DNA from 4 places in the Lysinibacillus sp. BNK-21 genome. Region 2 is predicted to be linked to each of the others. Evidence: a T-box and tRNA genes for the amino acid it is inferred to sense, from the RefSeq annotation. Region 2 holds a T-box; the other regions hold tRNA genes.

Region 1 (3,341 bases), 380 kb from region 2:
TCCAGTTTAGTAGCGAGTGCCATAGCATTTGCTGGTGCTATTGGGTTTGTAGGATTAATGGCTCCTCATATTGCACGACGCATTGTTGGTTCATCGTTCGGTGTACTTATTCCGGCATCCGCAGCAATTGGTGCATTGCTTGTAATGGTTGCAGATATTATAGGTCGTACAGCATTTAGCCCATTAGAAGTACCCGCAGGCGTCTTTACTGCTGCTATCGGTGCTCCTTACTTTATCTATTTATTATTTAGAAACCCTAAAAAATAAAGGAGTCTATACTACATGACTGAATCTTTATTAACCAAATCTCTAACATTAAGTTATGGTGATTTCAATATTATCGAAGATCTCAATTTATCTATTCCTTTGAATGAAATTACTGTATTAATCGGAGCGAATGGCTGTGGTAAATCCACACTCTTACGCTCCATTGCTCGATTATTAAAACCTAAAAAAGGCTCCGTTTTATTAGACGGTGAGGATATTTTTAAATTATCTACAAAACAAGTGGCTAAAAACCTCTCTATTCTTCCTCAATCTCCTGTTGCACCAGAAGGCTTAACTGTCCTACAACTTGTGAAACAAGGTCGCTATCCTTACCAAAGTTGGCGACAACAGTGGACTGAAAAGGATGAAGAAATCGTTTTAAGCGCTTTAAAAGCTACAGGTACAGAGCATTTACAAGATAGACCAGTAGATGAGCTATCAGGAGGACAACGTCAACGTGCTTGGATAGCTATGACGCTTGCTCAAGATACAGATATCATTCTTTTAGACGAGCCTACGACATACTTAGATTTAACTCATCAAATAGACGTTTTAGATTTACTATTCGAATTGAACCAACAGCAAAAGCGAACTATTATTATGGTACTACATGATATTAATCTTGCTTGTCGCTATGCCGATCATATTATTACAGTGCGTGACCGTGGTGTCTATCGTCAAGGGAAACCAGAAGAAATTATGACCACTGATTTAGTTAATCATGTGTTTGACCTTGATTGCCAAATGACGACAGATCCAATCTTTGGTACACCTCTTTGCATCCCATATGGAAAAGGGCGAAAAATTTAATCGCTAATTTGAAAAACAACAAGCCTACACAGTTTAATCCTTCTGTGTAGGCTTTCATTTATTATAGCTTTGTTATAAATCTAAATATCAAGTAAATTAAAAAGTGCAGTAGATGTAAATTCATCTACTGCACTTAGTATGACCCGTACGGGATTCGAACCCGTGTTACCGCCGTGAAAGGGCGGTGTCTTAACCACTTGACCAACGGGCCCATGGCGGAGAAGGAGGGATTTGAACCCTCGCGCCGGTTACCCGACCTACACCCTTAGCAGGGGCGCCTCTTCAGCCTCTTGAGTACTTCCCCAAAATAAAAATGGCTCCGAAGGCAGGACTCGAACCTGCGACAACCTGATTAACAGTCAGGTGCTACTACCAACTGAGCTACTTCGGAATAATGGTGGGCCTAAATGGACTCGAACCATCGACCTCACGCTTATCAGGCGTGCGCTCTAACCAGCTGAGCTATAGGCCCTTGGAGCGGGTGATGGGAATCGAACCCACGACATCAGCTTGGAAGGCTGAGGTTTTACCATTAAACTACACCCGCATAAATGGTGGGTCAGGACGGAATCGAACCGCCGACACTTAGAGCTTCAATCTAATGCTCTACCAACTGAGCTACTGACCCATTTCGTCCATGCTAAGCTTGCTCACTCTTTTGCTTCTCATGACTTTTATCTTTAAAAATGGCGGTCCCGACCGGGATCGAACCGGCGATCTCCTGCGTGACAGGCAGGCATGTTAACCGCTACACCACGGGACCTTTTGGTTGCGGGGGCCGGATTTGAACCAACGACCTTCGGGTTATGAGCCCGACGAGCTACCACTGCTCCACCCCGCGATAATTTTATGTTGTTTCGAGTTTTTAAAGCACCATTTATAAAAATTTAAAACTGGAGGAGGTAGAGGGATTCGAACCCCCGCGCGGTGTTACCCGCCTGTCGGTTTTCAAGACCGATCCCTTCAGCCAGACTTGGGTATACCTCCGTTACAATATATAAATGGTGGACCTTGCAGGACTCGAACCTGCGACCGGACGGTTATGAGCCGTCTGCTCTAACCAACTGAGCTAAAGGTCCTTTAAGATGGCGGCAGAGGGGATCGAACCCCCGACCTTACGGGTATGAACCGTACGCTCTAGCCAGCTGAGCTACGCCGCCAGGATCTTTATACTGGTTAATTTACTTATGGTGGAGCCTAGCGGGATCGAACCGCTGACCTCCTGCGTGCAAGGCAGGCGCTCTCCCAGCTGAGCTAAGGCCCCATAATCTTTTTGGAAATGGTCGGGAAGACAGGATTCGAACCTGCGACCCCTTGGTCCCAAACCAAGTGCTCTACCAAGCTGAGCTACTTCCCGTTGTTCTTTTGGCGCGCCCGACAGGAGTCGAACCCATAACCTTCTGATCCGTAGTCAGACGCTCTATCCAATTGAGCTACGGGCGCATTTAAAATGGTGCCGAGGACCGGAATCGAACCGGTACGGTAGTCACCTACCGCAGGATTTTAAGTCCTGTGCGTCTGCCAGTTCCGCCACCCCGGCACATTTGGAGCGGAAGACGAGGTTCGAACTCGCGACCCCCACCTTGGCAAGGTGGTGTTCTACCACTGAACTACTTCCGCATGTGCATAAGCTTTTTTATCTGGCAATGAAAATAATGGTGCGGGTGAAGGGAGTCGAACCCCCACGCCTTGCGGCGCTAGATCCTAAGTCTAGTGCGTCTGCCAATTCCGCCACACCCGCTTATTATTATTTATAAATGGTGAGCCATGAAGGACTCGAACCTTCGACCCTCTGATTAAAAGTCAGATGCTCTACCAACTGAGCTAATGGCTCGAAAAAATGGTGCCGGCTATAGGAATCGAACCCACGACCTACTGATTACAAGTCAGTTGCTCTACCTGCTGAGCTAAACCGGCATATGGTGGAGGATGACGGGCTCGAACCGCCGACCCTCTGCTTGTAAGGCAGATGCTCTCCCAGCTGAGCTAATCCTCCTGGGTATTATGCCTAGCGACGTCCTACTCTCACAGGGGAAGCCCCCAACTACCATCGGCGCTAAAAAGCTTAACTTCCGTGTTCGGTATGGGAACGGGTGTGACCTCTTTGCCATCATCACTAGACTTTGTTATGTATCTTGTTTTGAAGTTGTTTACCTGTCCTTCAAGACAAGAATTATTGTATAACGTTTTCTAACATTGTGCAATACTTTTTTATAAAAAAAAGAAATTATTACTTTTTAAAGATATTTTTGTTAAGTAAGAGA
Region 2 (3,341 bases):
AAAAGTCATCGATTTCTGATCACCGATGCAGACAAAGGGTGATTAAGGATGACCTTTTGTTTCCCTCAATAACAAACACGAGGTGAAATGCAATGATTAAAATCCACTATTATAATAGCAGCAGCAAGACAGCCCAACATGATTTCAATATGATTGATTTACAACTCCCTATTCATAACGAAGATTTATTATGGGTAGATTTATATGCCTATAGTTATAATGAATTGAATAATATAGCTGATGTATTTGGCTTTCATCCACTAGCAGTTGAAGATTGCTTACATGAAGGCTCACGTCCAAAAATGGATAGTTATGGTGATTATAAATTTTTTGTGCTCCATGCACCAATTTATAATGAGAAAAGTAACAATGAAATTACAACCGTTGAGTTAAATATTTTTATGGGACCAAACTATATTGTGACTGTGCATAAACAAAAGTTGCAATGGCTAGGAAAAATGGAAAATGTTTGTGTCAATAGCCCAAGATTTTTGGAAAAGGGTACTGATTTTTTATTGCATACAATTATTGACGGTATTACTGACGAATACTTCCCAGTATTAGAACGAATTCGCGCACGTATAGATGAACTAGAAGAAGAAATTTATGATTATCAACCAAAAGTGGTGACAGAGGAATTTCTTGCATTGAAGCGGACAATTATTTTAATTCGTCAGGCCATTATGCCACAAAGAAGAATTTTTTCTACAATCAATGGCCAGTGGAAATTTGATATTCAAGAAGAAAATATTCCATTCTATAAAGATTTGAATGACCATCTAGAGCGTATTGTCGACTCCACAGAGACATATCGCGATTTAGTGAACAGCACGCTTGATACGTATTTTTCAATTATCAGTGGGAAATCCATTGAAAAGCTGAATTTATTAACGGTCATTTCGACAATTATGTTACCACTATCAGTAATTACTAGTTTTTTTGGAATGAATGTGCCTTTACCTTATCAAGATACCCCTTATACAACTATTGCAATTAGCGCCTTCTTAGTTATCTTTACATGGGGTATGTGGATATATTTCAAAAAAATGATTGCTTAGTTAGTGTTAGTCAGACTAGTACTAATTGACAGCGCAATAGATTTTTTTTATAATTTTCGATAGAAAAAGTAAAAACGATGATGGAAAAAGTACGTATTTGTGTGTGCACAAGAAAGGGATTTCTAGGCTGAAAAAATCCTCACAACAGCAAATGCCGAAAGCTACTCCAGAGTGCAGCTAATCCCTGCCGTTCACTGACGTTACAAGTGCTAAAGAGGTAAGTAAGGTTTTTTACTTACAACTAGGGTGGTACCGCGAGACTAATGACAAGTCCTCGTCCCTTTTTGGGGATGAGGGCTTTTTTTATTTTCTTCGGTAAATCGCAGGATTCGTATCGTAATTTTACAATATAAAATAGGAGGAATTTATCCAATGAAAGCAGTAGATATTCGCCGTATGTATTTGGAATTTTTTAAAGAAAAGGGGCATCATCATGAGCCATCAGCACCACTTGTGCCAATAAATGATCCATCACTTCTTTGGATCAACTCAGGTGTTGCAACTTTGAAACCATATTTTGATGGCCGTATTATCCCTGATAATCCACGTATTACAAATGCACAAAAATCGATTCGTACCAACGATATTGAAAACGTTGGGAAAACAGCTCGACACCATACATTCTTTGAAATGTTAGGAAACTTCTCTATTGGTGACTACTTTAAAAAAGAAGCAATTCATTATGCTTGGGAGTTTTTAACAGATAAAAAATGGATGGGCTTTGATCCAGCGTTATTATCCATCACGATTCACCCAGAAGACCAGGAAGCATATGATGTTTGGCATCAGGAAATCGGTATTCCAGAAGAACGTTTAATCCGTTTAGAAGGGAACTTCTGGGATATAGGAGAAGGCCCATCTGGTCCGAACTCAGAGATTTTTTATGATCGCGGCGTAGAATACGGCTCAGATGAAAATGACCCTGAAATGTATCCAGGAGGAGAAAATGAGCGTTACCTAGAAATTTGGAACCTTGTGTTCTCTCAATTTAACCATAATCCTGATGGCACTTACACGCCACTACCAAAGCAAAATATTGATACAGGTATGGGCTTAGAGCGTATTGTGTCCGTCGTGCAAAATGTACCAACAAACTTTGATACTGATTTATTTATGCCAATTATTGAAAAAATCGAGGAGTTTGCCAATCGTAAATATAAACGACCTGGCGAAGTAGACTTAAATGAAATCTTTGGCTCAGATGAAGATATTAATACACCATTTAAAGTGATTGCAGACCATATCCGTACAGTAGCATTTGCTATAGGCGATGGTGCCCTGCCTTCAAATGAAGGCCGTGGCTATGTATTACGTCGCTTACTACGTCGTGCCGTTCGCTATGCTAAACAAATTGGTATTGAAAAACCATTTATGTTTGAACTTGTACCAACTGTGGGTAAAATTATGGAAGACTTCTATCCAGAAGTTACAGAGAAATGCGAATTTATTCAACGTGTCATTAAAAATGAAGAAATTCGTTTCCATGAAACATTAGATGGTGGTTTAGCTATCTTTAATGAAGTAGTGGAATCTCAAAAAGCAGCTGGTCATGATTACATCCCAGGAGCAGATGCTTTCCGTTTATATGATACTTATGGTTTCCCAATCGAGCTAACGGAAGAATATGCAGAGGAAGTAGGCATGAAAGTAGATCATGAAGGTTTTGAGGCAGCGATGGAAGAGCAACGTGAACGCGCGCGTGCTGCACGACAAGATGTTGATTCGATGCAAGTACAGAATGAAGTATTAGCAAACTTAACGGTTGCAAGTGAATTTGTTGGCTATGATACGTTAAGTGTTAATACTGAAATCGCTGCAATGATCGTCAATGGTCAAGTTGCGAAAGTCGCTTCGGAAGGTCAGGAAGCATTGGTTATTTTAGCGAAGACACCATTCTACGCTGAAATGGGTGGTCAAATTGCTGATAGTGGTACTATTTCAAATGATAGCTTTACAGCTGTTGTAAAAGATGTTCAAAAAGCACCGAATGGTCAACCGCTTCATACAGTAGTAGTTGAATCTGGGGAAATGCATGTGGAAGATGCAGTGCAAGCAGTGGTCAATCGTGATGACCGTAATTTAATCATTAAAAACCATACGGCAACACATATTATGCAACGTGCATTAAAAGATGTGCTCGGTGATCATGTGAACCAAGCTGGATCATATGTAGGACCTGATCGTTTACGTTTTGATTTCTCTCACTTTGGTCAAGTTACAAAAGAAGAACTACAGCAAATTGAACGTATTGTAAATGAAAAAGTGTGGGATGATATAGAGGTC
Region 3 (3,341 bases), 3.0 Mb from region 2:
ATACACTTATTGCTATTTCGCCATGCCACACGTGCGCCAAAAACTAGCTCCTCTGTTGTTGGGTGATATTCACCTGCATCCTTAACTGCCTGTAATCTATTCTTTAACCAAAGTTCTGATTCATTTTGTTCTGTCTGATATAGACTTAAAAATTGCTGTATCTCCTGTATATTCATATCGATTCCTCCACTTATCCTCATATTAGAGGAACAAAACAACAAGCACCATGAAAATAGTAATTGAAAAAACATACATATTTTATATATGAAATAGTTTGTTCATATTTACTCTATAGACTCTCTTTCGTAAGAGAATGTAAGGGAGAAAGATATTAATTATTATAAAAAGGCTACAGTAGTCATGTAGCCTTTTTCAGGGGGGTGTAGAACAAAGAAATCAATAGAATTTTTGTAAATGGTGAAAAAGCTATACGTTCTGGGCTACTTACTTGCTGCTGTTGCTTCGCTTTCGCATAGAGCAGAACCAGTTTCACAAATTCTCTGGCCAGGATTTCGCCTGTATCGCTATACTAGAGAAGTCAAGCAGCCTTCACAAAAGTATTGACCATGGAAGTGTACGTGGTAAGTGAAACGGCTTATAGGAGCCCATAGTAAGATGCTAGGGGAATTAAATTCAGTCCCTCACCTTGCAAATAGGCCTTTTTCTGCTATTGCATTATCTTTTATCGTTTAAAGAACAGGAGAATAGAAAAAAGCATGTAACACACATCTGTGCTACATGCTTGATGACCCGTACGGGATTCGAACCCGTGTTACCGCCGTGAAAGGGCGGTGTCTTAACCACTTGACCAACGGGCCGTGGCTCCGAAGGCAGGACTCGAACCTGCGACAACCTGATTAACAGTCAGGTGCTACTACCAACTGAGCTACTTCGGAATAATATGGGCCTAAATGGACTCGAACCATCGACCTCACGCTTATCAGGCGTGCGCTCTAACCAGCTGAGCTATAGGCCCATTTTGGAGCGGGTGATGAGAATCGAACTCACGACATCAGCTTGGAAGGCTGAGGTTTTACCATTAAACTACACCCGCAATAATGGTGGGTCAGGACGGAATCGAACCGCCGACACTTAGAGCTTCAATCTAATGCTCTACCAACTGAGCTACTGACCCGAAAAATGGAGGAGGTAGAGGGATTCGAACCCCCGCGCGGTGTTACCCGCCTGTCGGTTTTCAAGACCGATCCCTTCAGCCAGACTTGGGTATACCTCCAAAAATATTACAATGGTGGAGCCTAGCGGGATCGAACCGCTGACCTCCTGCGTGCAAGGCAGGCGCTCTCCCAGCTGAGCTAAGGCCCCATTTATCATGAAAGATGGTCGGAATGACAGGATTCGAACCTACGACCCCTTGGTCCCAAACCAAGTGCTCTACCAAGCTGAGCTACATTCCGTAAACATGATTTTATTGGCGCGCCCGACAGGAGTCGAACCCATAACCTTCTGATCCGTAGTCAGACGCTCTATCCAATTGAGCTACGGGCGCATGTTAATTAAAAAATGATGAGCCATGAAGGACTCGAACCTTCGACCCTCTGATTAAAAGTCAGATGCTCTACCAACTGAGCTAATGGCTCGTGAAATTAAAAATGGCTGGGGTACTAGGATTCGAACCTAGGCATGACGGAATCAAAATCCGTTGCCTTACCGCTTGGCTATACCCCAATTTTAAAATGGGGCGACTGATGGGAATCGAACCCACGAATGTCGGAACCACAATCCGATGCGTTAACCACTTCGCCACAATCGCCACTATATAGATTATATTAGCTGTATTATGAACGAGTACCTCAATACCTGGCAGGGGCAGTAGGAATCGAACCCACACCAAAGGTTTTGGAGACCTCTATTCTACCGTTGAACTATGCCCCTAAAATGGTGGAGGGGGACGGATTCGAACCGCCGAACCCTAAGGAGCGGATTTACAGTCCGCCGCGTTTAGCCACTTCGCTACCCCTCCAAGGGAATGGTGCCGGCGATAGGAGTCGAACCCACGACCTACTGATTACAAGTCAGTTGCTCTACCAACTGAGCTACACCGGCAATAATAATGGCGGTCCCGACCGGGATCGAACCGGCGATCTCCTGCGTGACAGGCAGGCATGTTAACCGCTACACCACGGGACCAAAATGGTGGAGGATGACGGGCTCGAACCGCCGACCCCCTGCTTGTAAGGCAGGTGCTCTCCCAGCTGAGCTAATCCTCCACAAAAAATAAGCGAAGCGACGTCCTACTCTCACAGGGGGAAGCCCCCAACTACCATCGGCGCTAAAGAGCTTAACTTCCGTGTTCGGTATGGGAACGGGTGTGACCTCTTTGCCATCATCACTTCACTTATTCAGCTGAAAGACTTATTCTTTCAAAACTAGATAAACGATACATTGAAAGTTTCAAACTTTTTTGGTTAAGTCCTCGATCGATTAGTATTCGTCAGCTCCATGTGTCACCACACTTCCACCTCGAACCTATCTACCTCATCGTCTTTGAGGGATCTTACTTACTTGCGTAATGGGAAATCTCATCTTGAGGGGGGCTTCATGCTTAGATGCTTTCAGCACTTATCCCGTCCACACATAGCTACCCAGCGATGCCTTTGGCAAGACAACTGGTACACCAGCGGTGTGTCCATCCCGGTCCTCTCGTACTAAGGACAGCTCCTCTCAAATTTCCTACGCCCACGACGGATAGGGACCGAACTGTCTCACGACGTTCTGAACCCAGCTCGCGTACCGCTTTAATGGGCGAACAGCCCAACCCTTGGGACCGACTACAGCCCCAGGATGCGATGAGCCGACATCGAGGTGCCAAACCTCCCCGTCGATGTGGACTCTTGGGGGAGATAAGCCTGTTATCCCCGGGGTAGCTTTTATCCGTTGAGCGATGGCCCTTCCATGCGGAACCACCGGATCACTAAGCCCGTCTTTCGACCCTGCTCGACTTGTAGGTCTCGCAGTCAAGCTCCCTTGTGCCTTTACACTCTACGAATGATTTCCAACCATTCTGAGGGAACCTTTGGGCGCCTCCGTTACCTTTTAGGAGGCGACCGCCCCAGTCAAACTGTCCGCCTGACACTGTCTCCTGCCCCGCTAAGGGGCATGGGTTAGAATTTCAATACAACCAGGGTAGTATCCCACCGACGCCTCCTTCGAAGCTGGCGCTCCGAGATCTCTGGCTCCTACCTATCCTGTACAAGTTGTACCAAAATTCAATATCAGGCTACAGTAAAGCTCCACGGGGTCTTTCCGTCCTGTCGCGGGTAACCTGCATCTTCACAGGTACTATAATTTCACCGAGTCTCTCGTTGAGACAGTGCCCAGAT
Region 4 (3,341 bases), 390 kb from region 2:
GTTTGGAATCCACATAAGAACTTGCTCGAAACAAAAGAGCCACTTGAAAATATCCAGGTTATTCTTTGGAAGGGTCACTGCTCTGTGCACGAAGGTTTTACTGTTCAACATACAGAGGTTATTCGCAAAGAACACCCGACTATGAGGATAATTGTTCACCCTGAGTGCAGCCGTGAAGTGGTTGCAGCGGCTGATGATGCAGGCTCCACAAAATACATTATTGATACAATCAATCGAGCTCCAAGCGGATCTGCATGGGCAATTGGAACAGAAATGAACCTTGTCAATCGCATTATTAAGCAGCATCCTGATAAACATATTGTCTCCTTAAACGAAAACTTTTGTCCTTGTTTAACAATGAATCGAATTGACCTTCCACATTTGTTATGGAGCTTAGAAAGTATTGAGCAAGGTCAACCTCATAACCGTATACAAGTAGATGAACATACTACCGCTGAAGCACTTAGTTCACTTGAAAGAATGCTAGCCAGAGGATAAATAGTTAAAACTTTTTAAACAGAAAGGTTGAAGATATAACCTTTCTGTTTTTGTTGACATAACGCCTACTTCTAATAGTGCTAATGGCTTCCATTTGCGCCCCGCTTTGCTATAATTGACACGACTTTATGCTCCATGATACTGTCAATTTGGAGGTGATACTAAATGGCTTTTCAATCGAAAAATATCTTTATCAATTTACCAGTACAAGATCTAAACAAATCTATCAGTTTTTTTAAGGAATTAGGTTTTGAGTTCAATCAACAATTCAGTGATGAAACAACAGCCTCAATGATTATTAGTGAAAATATCTTCGTATTAATAATGGTTGAAGAACGATTTAAAGGATTTAGTAAGAAAGAAGTTACAGATACTACTACTTCTGCAGAAGCAATCTTATGTCTTTCTGCTGAAAATCGTGAACAAGTAGATCAATTAGTGAATAAGGCTCTTGCCTCTGGTGGTAAACCTTATAGTGAACCACAAGATCACGGATTTATGTATGGTTGGGGTTTTCAAGATGTAGATGGGCATATCTGGGAAGTAGTTTATATGGATGAAAATGCATTGAATCAAGAGTAAATTTTGTATCTATGAATATCAAAAAACAGTAGATGCAATTGCATCTACTGTTTCTAGTATGACCCGTACGGGATTCGAACCCGTGTTACCGCCGTGAAAGGGCGGTGTCTTAACCACTTGACCAACGGGCCCATGGCGGAGAAGGAGGGATTTGAACCCTCGCGCCGGTTACCCGACCTACACCCTTAGCAGGGGCGCCTCTTCAGCCTCTTGAGTACTTCCCCAAAATAAAAATGGCTCCGAAGGCAGGACTCGAACCTGCGACAACCTGATTAACAGTCAGGTGCTACTACCAACTGAGCTACTTCGGAATAATGGTGGGCCTAAATGGACTCGAACCATCGACCTCACGCTTATCAGGCGTGCGCTCTAACCAGCTGAGCTATAGGCCCTTGGAGCGGGTGATGGGAATCGAACCCACGACATCAGCTTGGAAGGCTGAGGTTTTACCATTAAACTACACCCGCATAAATGGTGGGTCAGGACGGAATCGAACCGCCGACACTTAGAGCTTCAATCTAATGCTCTACCAACTGAGCTACTGACCCATTTCGTCCATGCTAAGCTTGCTCACTCTTTTGCTTCTCATGACTTTTATCTTTAAAAATGGCGGTCCCGACCGGGATCGAACCGGCGATCTCCTGCGTGACAGGCAGGCATGTTAACCGCTACACCACGGGACCTTTTGGTTGCGGGGGCCGGATTTGAACCAACGACCTTCGGGTTATGAGCCCGACGAGCTACCACTGCTCCACCCCGCGATAATTTTATGTTGTTTCGAGTTTTTAAAGCACCATTTATAAAAATTTAAAACTGGAGGAGGTAGAGGGATTCGAACCCCCGCGCGGTGTTACCCGCCTGTCGGTTTTCAAGACCGATCCCTTCAGCCAGACTTGGGTATACCTCCGTTACAATATATAAATGGTGGACCTTGCAGGACTCGAACCTGCGACCGGACGGTTATGAGCCGTCTGCTCTAACCAACTGAGCTAAAGGTCCTTTAAGATGGCGGCAGAGGGGATCGAACCCCCGACCTTACGGGTATGAACCGTACGCTCTAGCCAGCTGAGCTACGCCGCCAGGATCTTTATACTGGTTAATTTACTTATGGTGGAGCCTAGCGGGATCGAACCGCTGACCTCCTGCGTGCAAGGCAGGCGCTCTCCCAGCTGAGCTAAGGCCCCATAATCTTTTTGGAAATGGTCGGGAAGACAGGATTCGAACCTGCGACCCCTTGGTCCCAAACCAAGTGCTCTACCAAGCTGAGCTACTTCCCGTTGTTCTTTTGGCGCGCCCGACAGGAGTCGAACCCATAACCTTCTGATCCGTAGTCAGACGCTCTATCCAATTGAGCTACGGGCGCATTTAAAATGGTGCCGAGGACCGGAATCGAACCGGTACGGTAGTCACCTACCGCAGGATTTTAAGTCCTGTGCGTCTGCCAGTTCCGCCACCCCGGCACATTTGGAGCGGAAGACGAGGTTCGAACTCGCGACCCCCACCTTGGCAAGGTGGTGTTCTACCACTGAACTACTTCCGCATGTGCATAAGCTTTTTTATCTGGCAATGAAAATAATGGTGCGGGTGAAGGGAGTCGAACCCCCACGCCTTGCGGCGCTAGATCCTAAGTCTAGTGCGTCTGCCAATTCCGCCACACCCGCTTATTATTATTTATAAATGGTGAGCCATGAAGGACTCGAACCTTCGACCCTCTGATTAAAAGTCAGATGCTCTACCAACTGAGCTAATGGCTCGAAAAAATGGTGCCGGCTATAGGAATCGAACCCACGACCTACTGATTACAAGTCAGTTGCTCTACCTGCTGAGCTAAACCGGCATATGGTGGAGGATGACGGGCTCGAACCGCCGACCCTCTGCTTGTAAGGCAGATGCTCTCCCAGCTGAGCTAATCCTCCTGGGTATTATGCCTAGCGACGTCCTACTCTCACAGGGGGAAGCCCCCAACTACCATCGGCGCTAAAGAGCTTAACTTCCGTGTTCGGTATGGGAACGGGTGTGACCTCTTTGCCATCATCACTAGACTATGGTCGACCTTCCATACACGGCGTACTGCTGTATCTAGAAGCTCTCTTTTTAGAAAGATTTGCTCTTTCAAAACTGGATAAACGGTGCATTGAATGTTTCAAACGTTTTGGTTAAGTCCTCGATCGATTAGTATTCGTCAGCTCCATGTGTCACCACACTTCCACCTCGAACCTATCTACCTCATCGTCTTTGAGGGATCTTACTTACTTGCGTAA

The links. The T-box of region 2 lies ahead of alaS (alanine--tRNA ligase). A T-box ahead of a tRNA ligase gene usually reads a tRNA of that ligase, here a tRNA-Ala.
Region 1: it has a tRNA-Ala gene. The T-box ahead of alaS (alanine--tRNA ligase) is inferred to sense a tRNA for this amino acid. The anticodon was not compared.
Region 3: it has a tRNA-Ala gene. The T-box ahead of alaS (alanine--tRNA ligase) is inferred to sense a tRNA for this amino acid. The anticodon was not compared.
Region 4: it has a tRNA-Ala gene. The T-box ahead of alaS (alanine--tRNA ligase) is inferred to sense a tRNA for this amino acid. The anticodon was not compared.

The regions. Positions count from the first base shown of each region.
Region 1 is NZ_JBLQTS010000001.1:899,811-903,151, reverse strand. Features, by position in the region: gene ACMGGO_RS04625 (FecCD family ABC transporter permease) at 1-267, shown strand, start outside; gene ACMGGO_RS04620 (ABC transporter ATP-binding protein) at 283-1,077, shown strand; tRNA gene ACMGGO_RS04615 (tRNA-Glu) at 1,217-1,288, opposite strand; tRNA gene ACMGGO_RS04610 (tRNA-Ser) at 1,291-1,381, opposite strand; tRNA gene ACMGGO_RS04605 (tRNA-Asn) at 1,392-1,468, opposite strand; tRNA gene ACMGGO_RS04600 (tRNA-Ile) at 1,473-1,549, opposite strand; tRNA gene ACMGGO_RS04595 (tRNA-Gly) at 1,551-1,624, opposite strand; tRNA gene ACMGGO_RS04590 (tRNA-Phe) at 1,630-1,705, opposite strand; tRNA gene ACMGGO_RS04585 (tRNA-Asp) at 1,765-1,840, opposite strand; tRNA gene ACMGGO_RS04580 (tRNA-Met) at 1,844-1,918, opposite strand; tRNA gene ACMGGO_RS04575 (tRNA-Ser) at 1,972-2,064, opposite strand; tRNA gene ACMGGO_RS04570 (tRNA-Ile) at 2,080-2,156, opposite strand; tRNA gene ACMGGO_RS04565 (tRNA-Met) at 2,164-2,237, opposite strand; tRNA gene ACMGGO_RS04560 (tRNA-Ala) at 2,266-2,341, opposite strand; tRNA gene ACMGGO_RS04555 (tRNA-Pro) at 2,358-2,434, opposite strand; tRNA gene ACMGGO_RS04550 (tRNA-Arg) at 2,444-2,520, opposite strand; tRNA gene ACMGGO_RS04545 (tRNA-Leu) at 2,529-2,617, opposite strand; tRNA gene ACMGGO_RS04540 (tRNA-Gly) at 2,623-2,697, opposite strand; tRNA gene ACMGGO_RS04535 (tRNA-Leu) at 2,734-2,818, opposite strand; tRNA gene ACMGGO_RS04530 (tRNA-Lys) at 2,836-2,911, opposite strand; tRNA gene ACMGGO_RS04525 (tRNA-Thr) at 2,919-2,994, opposite strand; tRNA gene ACMGGO_RS04520 (tRNA-Val) at 2,998-3,073, opposite strand; rRNA gene rrf (5S ribosomal RNA) at 3,084-3,198, opposite strand.
Region 2 is NZ_JBLQTS010000001.1:1,283,010-1,286,350, forward strand. Features, by position in the region: gene corA (magnesium/cobalt transporter CorA) at 93-1,058, shown strand; T-box leader at 1,127-1,343, shown strand; gene alaS (alanine--tRNA ligase) at 1,431-3,341, shown strand, end outside.
Region 3 is NZ_JBLQTS010000001.1:4,277,216-4,280,556, forward strand. Features, by position in the region: gene ACMGGO_RS21445 (nitric oxide synthase oxygenase) at 1-176, opposite strand, end outside; tRNA gene ACMGGO_RS21450 (tRNA-Glu) at 747-818, opposite strand; tRNA gene ACMGGO_RS21455 (tRNA-Asn) at 820-896, opposite strand; tRNA gene ACMGGO_RS21460 (tRNA-Ile) at 903-976, opposite strand; tRNA gene ACMGGO_RS21465 (tRNA-Gly) at 981-1,054, opposite strand; tRNA gene ACMGGO_RS21470 (tRNA-Phe) at 1,060-1,135, opposite strand; tRNA gene ACMGGO_RS21475 (tRNA-Ser) at 1,142-1,234, opposite strand; tRNA gene ACMGGO_RS21480 (tRNA-Ala) at 1,248-1,323, opposite strand; tRNA gene ACMGGO_RS21485 (tRNA-Pro) at 1,339-1,415, opposite strand; tRNA gene ACMGGO_RS21490 (tRNA-Arg) at 1,431-1,507, opposite strand; tRNA gene ACMGGO_RS21495 (tRNA-Lys) at 1,526-1,598, opposite strand; tRNA gene ACMGGO_RS21500 (tRNA-Gln) at 1,612-1,686, opposite strand; tRNA gene ACMGGO_RS21505 (tRNA-His) at 1,696-1,771, opposite strand; tRNA gene ACMGGO_RS21510 (tRNA-Trp) at 1,820-1,893, opposite strand; tRNA gene ACMGGO_RS21515 (tRNA-Tyr) at 1,898-1,981, opposite strand; tRNA gene ACMGGO_RS21520 (tRNA-Thr) at 1,989-2,064, opposite strand; tRNA gene ACMGGO_RS21525 (tRNA-Asp) at 2,073-2,148, opposite strand; tRNA gene ACMGGO_RS21530 (tRNA-Val) at 2,153-2,228, opposite strand; rRNA gene rrf (5S ribosomal RNA) at 2,240-2,355, opposite strand; rRNA gene ACMGGO_RS21540 (23S ribosomal RNA) at 2,423-3,341, opposite strand, start outside.
Region 4 is NZ_JBLQTS010000001.1:892,168-895,508, reverse strand. Features, by position in the region: gene nadA (quinolinate synthase NadA) at 1-498, shown strand, start outside; gene ACMGGO_RS04490 (VOC family protein) at 664-1,080, shown strand; tRNA gene ACMGGO_RS04485 (tRNA-Glu) at 1,140-1,211, opposite strand; tRNA gene ACMGGO_RS04480 (tRNA-Ser) at 1,214-1,304, opposite strand; tRNA gene ACMGGO_RS04475 (tRNA-Asn) at 1,315-1,391, opposite strand; tRNA gene ACMGGO_RS04470 (tRNA-Ile) at 1,396-1,472, opposite strand; tRNA gene ACMGGO_RS04465 (tRNA-Gly) at 1,474-1,547, opposite strand; tRNA gene ACMGGO_RS04460 (tRNA-Phe) at 1,553-1,628, opposite strand; tRNA gene ACMGGO_RS04455 (tRNA-Asp) at 1,688-1,763, opposite strand; tRNA gene ACMGGO_RS04450 (tRNA-Met) at 1,767-1,841, opposite strand; tRNA gene ACMGGO_RS04445 (tRNA-Ser) at 1,895-1,987, opposite strand; tRNA gene ACMGGO_RS04440 (tRNA-Ile) at 2,003-2,079, opposite strand; tRNA gene ACMGGO_RS04435 (tRNA-Met) at 2,087-2,160, opposite strand; tRNA gene ACMGGO_RS04430 (tRNA-Ala) at 2,189-2,264, opposite strand; tRNA gene ACMGGO_RS04425 (tRNA-Pro) at 2,281-2,357, opposite strand; tRNA gene ACMGGO_RS04420 (tRNA-Arg) at 2,367-2,443, opposite strand; tRNA gene ACMGGO_RS04415 (tRNA-Leu) at 2,452-2,540, opposite strand; tRNA gene ACMGGO_RS04410 (tRNA-Gly) at 2,546-2,620, opposite strand; tRNA gene ACMGGO_RS04405 (tRNA-Leu) at 2,657-2,741, opposite strand; tRNA gene ACMGGO_RS04400 (tRNA-Lys) at 2,759-2,834, opposite strand; tRNA gene ACMGGO_RS04395 (tRNA-Thr) at 2,842-2,917, opposite strand; tRNA gene ACMGGO_RS04390 (tRNA-Val) at 2,921-2,996, opposite strand; rRNA gene rrf (5S ribosomal RNA) at 3,007-3,122, opposite strand; rRNA gene ACMGGO_RS04380 (23S ribosomal RNA) at 3,233-3,341, opposite strand, start outside.